Regions from separate parts of the Kytococcus sedentarius DSM 20547 genome, predicted to be linked through region 1. Evidence: riboswitches for the same ligand, from Rfam matches in the RefSeq annotation. Region 1 holds a riboswitch; the other holds the start of a gene.
What was found. A riboswitch is a leader RNA that binds a small molecule or an ion and turns the genes downstream of it on or off. The one in region 1 is predicted to bind S-adenosylmethionine.
Positions count from the first base shown of each region.

Region 2: another riboswitch for S-adenosylmethionine. It lies ahead of KSED_RS08325 (methionine ABC transporter ATP-binding protein); the one in region 1 lies ahead of KSED_RS01165 (hypothetical protein).

Region 1 is NC_013169.1:240,691-242,883, forward strand. Features, by position in the region: gene KSED_RS13280 (HNH endonuclease signature motif containing protein) at 404-967, shown strand; SAM riboswitch class IV at 1,111-1,225, shown strand; gene KSED_RS01165 (hypothetical protein) at 1,256-1,618, shown strand; gene KSED_RS15585 (MATE family efflux transporter) at 1,709-2,193, opposite strand, start outside.
Region 2 is NC_013169.1:1,759,873-1,762,065, forward strand. Features, by position in the region: gene KSED_RS08320 (methionine ABC transporter permease) at 1-31, opposite strand, end outside; gene KSED_RS08325 (methionine ABC transporter ATP-binding protein) at 28-1,008, opposite strand; SAM riboswitch class I at 1,222-1,314, opposite strand; gene KSED_RS08330 (hypothetical protein) at 1,485-2,193, shown strand, end outside.

The sequences.
Region 1 (2,193 bases):
GACTCCGTTCGAGAGTGCTGTGAGAGGTTCACTCGAAGGATCACACGGTGGCCGCGCCCACGTCCGCGACGATCACGACGGGGCCACCGCGCTACACCACTATGCGGGACTCAACTCCGCCGCGCGGCGGGCGAAGGCCGCGGGGGACCCCCGGACCCTCAGCCAGCTGCGTTCGGACCTCCACCTGGACCTGTTGCTCGTTGGCCAGTTGCCGGGAAGCTGTTTCGGTGGCGCCGCGGTGGCGTCTGCCCAGGGCCCGGATGGCGCGGGATCCCGTAGCGGTGGCGCGGACGGCGGGGGCTCCCGTGGTCAGTGCTCGGATGGCGAGTGCGCCGACGGCCAGGCGCCCCCGGTGTGTGCAGCGTGTGGGGTGGTCTCGAGTGACTGGTTCCCGCTGCCGCCCGTGGGTGAACCCGTGTTGCCGCCGGCCCGGGTCACGGTGGTCGTGGGCCTGGATGTTCTGCTGGACGACCCCGCGGGTGTGAACCGTGGGAGTCCGCCGACGGCGGGTGCCTCTCCGCCGGGGATGCGGGGTGCTCCGCTGGGGTGGGTGCCGGGGTTCGGGTACCTGGACCCTGAGCACGTGCGTGCGGTCGCGGTGCGGGAGGGGTCGGTGTGGCAGCGCTTGGTGGCCGACCCGGTGTCGGGTCATGCGATGGCGGTCTCGCCGCACACCTATCGCCCGACCGCATCGGTGGCCCGGTTCGTGCGGGCCCGTGACGGGATGGCTCGGGACCCGGGGTCCGGGGTCGGTGCTGCCTCCTGCGAGATCGACCACGTGGTCCCGTTCGACGAGGGCGGGCAGACCGTCGCAGAGAACCTGCAGTGCCTCTCCACGCGGGGCCACACCCGCAAGACCAAGGGGCAGTGGGACGCCTCGATGACTCCCGACGGGGTGGTGGAGTGGACCTCGCTCACGGGCCGGAGGTACACCACCCACCCGTTCGACTACCGGGAGCTCGGATGAGGGGCTGCCCCGGGCTCGGCGATCCCGGCAGGTCCGATGAGGGGCTGCCCCGGGCTCGGCGATCCCGGCAGGTCCGATGAGGGGTCGCCCCGGGTTCGACGCTCACCGGGAGGTTGTCGGTGGCTGTCCGTAGACTGTGGGCAGGTCAAGAGAGTCACCCACGCCTTCGGACAGTGGTGGCCGGCAACCGCGTCGCTCGACACGGTGCCCTCCGGAGAAGACCTGGGCCCCGCCAACCGGTGGGGTCAAGACGGGCACTGGTGTGCCCCCGTTCCCCAGGGAGCTGACATGAGCACCTCGAACACACCCCACACCCCTGATGCGCCCGGCTCGGGCCAGCCCGGCGGCTCCGGCACGTCCGGCCAGCCCGGCGGCTCCGGCACGTCCGGCCACGGGTACGCCGAGAGCCGCACCGGCGAGGAGATCTCCCGCCTGTTGCACTACGGCCACATCATCCCGGTGCGACGGGGCCTCACCGCGGACTACGTGGACCGCCACTTCCCGGGATGGACCTGGAACGCGCTGATGGACGTGTGGCGCACGGCCGGGATCGTCGTCCGCACGCCGGGCGGCATCCCGGACTGCGACCCACGGGTGCGCGCGGTGCACTTCACCGACGCCGAGCACGTCCACGTGGAGTGGGCGGCCTGATGCGGTGAGCCGGGGCCCCACCCCCGGGGCGCGATGCGGTGTGCCCGCACCGCGCCCCGGGGTCCCGGTGCGGGCGCCCCGTGCCGGGACCTACTCCCCGGTCACCATCCACGCCGTCCCCCGGGCTCGCCACAGCAGTGTGATCGACCGCATCACCATGAACGCGGCGAACGCCCCCCAGAGCCACCACATCGCGGTGGCCGGGTCGATGCCCGCCGGCGGCAGCTCGTGGACCGCCCACACGATCGGCAGGTAGGCCACCAGCACCGCCGTCTGCGCCCACGCCAACCACCGGGCGTCACCGGCGCCGATCAGCACCCCGTCGAGCACGTACGCGATCCCCGCCACCGGGGTGGCCAGCCCCACCAGCACCAGGGCGGTGGACAGGGTCCGCTGGACGTCGGGGTCGTCGGTGAATAGCGGCGGCAGGACGTCCTTGCCCAGCACCATCAGCAGCCCGAGGACCACACCGCCCCACACGCCCCAGCGGGTCATGGTGCGGGTGGCCGCACGGGTGCCGGCCGTGTCCCCGGCGCCCAGTGCCTTGCCGGTCAGCGCCTGCGCAGCGATGGCGA
Region 2 (2,193 bases), 1.3 Mb from region 1:
GGAGCTCGGTGAGAAGGCGGTCGCTGGTCATGCGGGGAGCTCCTGTCGGGTGGTCGCGGTGGTGGGGGCGGTCCAGCCGGCGGGCTGGACGAGGAGGTCGAGGGTCCCGACGCGGGCGCCGTGGAGGTTCTCCACCCGGGCTGCGGCCACCTGCACGCTGTTGCCGGCGGCGGTGAGCTCGGCGATCACCCGGGTCTCGTCCTGGGTGGCCAGGTCGACGGTGACGATGCGGGAGCCGGCCGGCAGGTCCGCGGCGTCCAGGCCGCGGACCGGGCGGGGCACCAGCTGGGTGGCCAGGGCGCTGCCGCGGTTGCTGGCGACCTCGGCGAGGGTGCCGGACTCCACGACGCGCCCGGCGGAGAGCAGGGTCACCGCATCGGCCACGCGGGTGATGACGTCCATCTCGTGCGTGATGAGGACGGTGGTCAGCCCGAGGTCGGCGGTGAGCTCGCGCAACAGGTCCAGCACGCTGGCGGTGGTCTCGGGGTCCAGGGCGCTGGTGGCCTCGTCGCAGAGCAGCACGGTCGGGTTGGTCACCAGTGCTCGGGCGATGGCGACGCGCTGCTTCTGGCCACCGGAGAGCTGGCGCGGGTGGGCGCCGGCGCGCTCGGCCAGCCCCACCCGGTCCAGCAGCTCGGTGGCGCGGCGGGCACGCTCCCGTCGGCCGACCCCGGCGAGCTCCAGCGGCAGGGCGACGTTCTCCAGCGCGGTGCGGGAGTCCAACAGGTTGAAGTGCTGGAAGATCATGCCGATCTCGCGGCGGGCGCGGCGCACCTCGGCGGCGGACAGGGCCGTGAGCTCCCGGCCGTCCACGGTGACGCGGCCGCTGGTGGGCCGCTCGAGCAGGTTGATGCAGCGCACCAGCGTGGACTTGCCGGACCCCGACGGGCCCACCACACCGTGCACCTGGCCCCGGTCGATCTGGAGCGAGACGTCGTCCAGCGCGTGGACCGCCTCACCCCCGCCACGGGCCGGGTAGGTCTTGGAAATGTTCTCCAACGTAATCATGAATGTCCTTTTCGGGCACAACGAACAGACCCAATCGGACATCAGGGAATGCATAGGCAGACCCAGTGTCCGCCGGGCACGACGAAACGGGGGGTACGTGGGTTCAGAGGGCCTGACGGCTCATTGGGTCCGCATGGATCCGCCACATCAGGGCGGGACGGGGACGGCCAGAGCTGCTGTCAGGACCTCGTCCGCATGTGCATTCGCATGATTCCTCCATCGATTCCGGCGTTAGCACCCTCACCCGATGACGGGGGGTTGCTGCGGTTTCAAAGAGCCAGATCTCTCCACCGCTCTGGATACAGTGCGGCAAATATACGACCCGGGTGGGGCTTCGTCCAAATCGGCCCCACGGGGCGCGCCGGGAGGGGCGCCGGACCGACCGGCTCGGTAGCGTGGGCGTCAGGTGCGGGGCTGCCTGCCCCGCCGACACCCGTCCGGGCCCGCCCGGACCACGACACGAGAGGGGAACGCCGATGAAGCTCTTCGGCAAGATCCTGTTCTGGTTGGGCGTCCTGTCGTTGATCCTCGGGATCATCGGCGCGGTGCTGACCGGTTCGAAGTGGGACGACGTGCAGGACATGCTGTCCGTCGACCAGGAGATCAGCGGCACGGCCACCGTCGCGATGGAGAGCGGGGAGACCCGCAGCATCCTCGCGAAGGAGGGCGTCAGCGGTTCCTGCGACATCACCGCGCCGGACGGCACCGACGTGCCGTTCGACGCAAACACGGCCCCGGCGGTGGACGGCTGGTCCATGAAGGGCGTCTTCACCGCCCCGGAGGCCGGCGACTACACGATCGACTGCGGCGACGCCGGCTTCGGCGTCAGCGAGCCGCTGGCAATCGGTGACGCCCTGTGGCTGGGCCTGGGCGTGCTCGCCGCGATCATCCTGATCCCGCTGGGCCTGCTGCTCCTGCTGATCGGCGGTCTGCTGTGGTTCTTCGGCCGCAAGAAGGACCGTCCCAAGCACTCGAACTACACCAACGGTGAGTACTCCGACCAGTTCTCCCGCTCCGCCCCGTACTCGCAGCGCGACGGCCAGGTGCCCCCGGGCCCGGGCCAGTACGACGACCGCAACAACACCATGGGCTACGGCGCCGCCGGTGCTGGTGCTGCTGGGGCCGGCGCTGCCGGTGCCTACGGCGTCACGCACGACGACGGTGACCGCCGCGACGGCCGGGTGC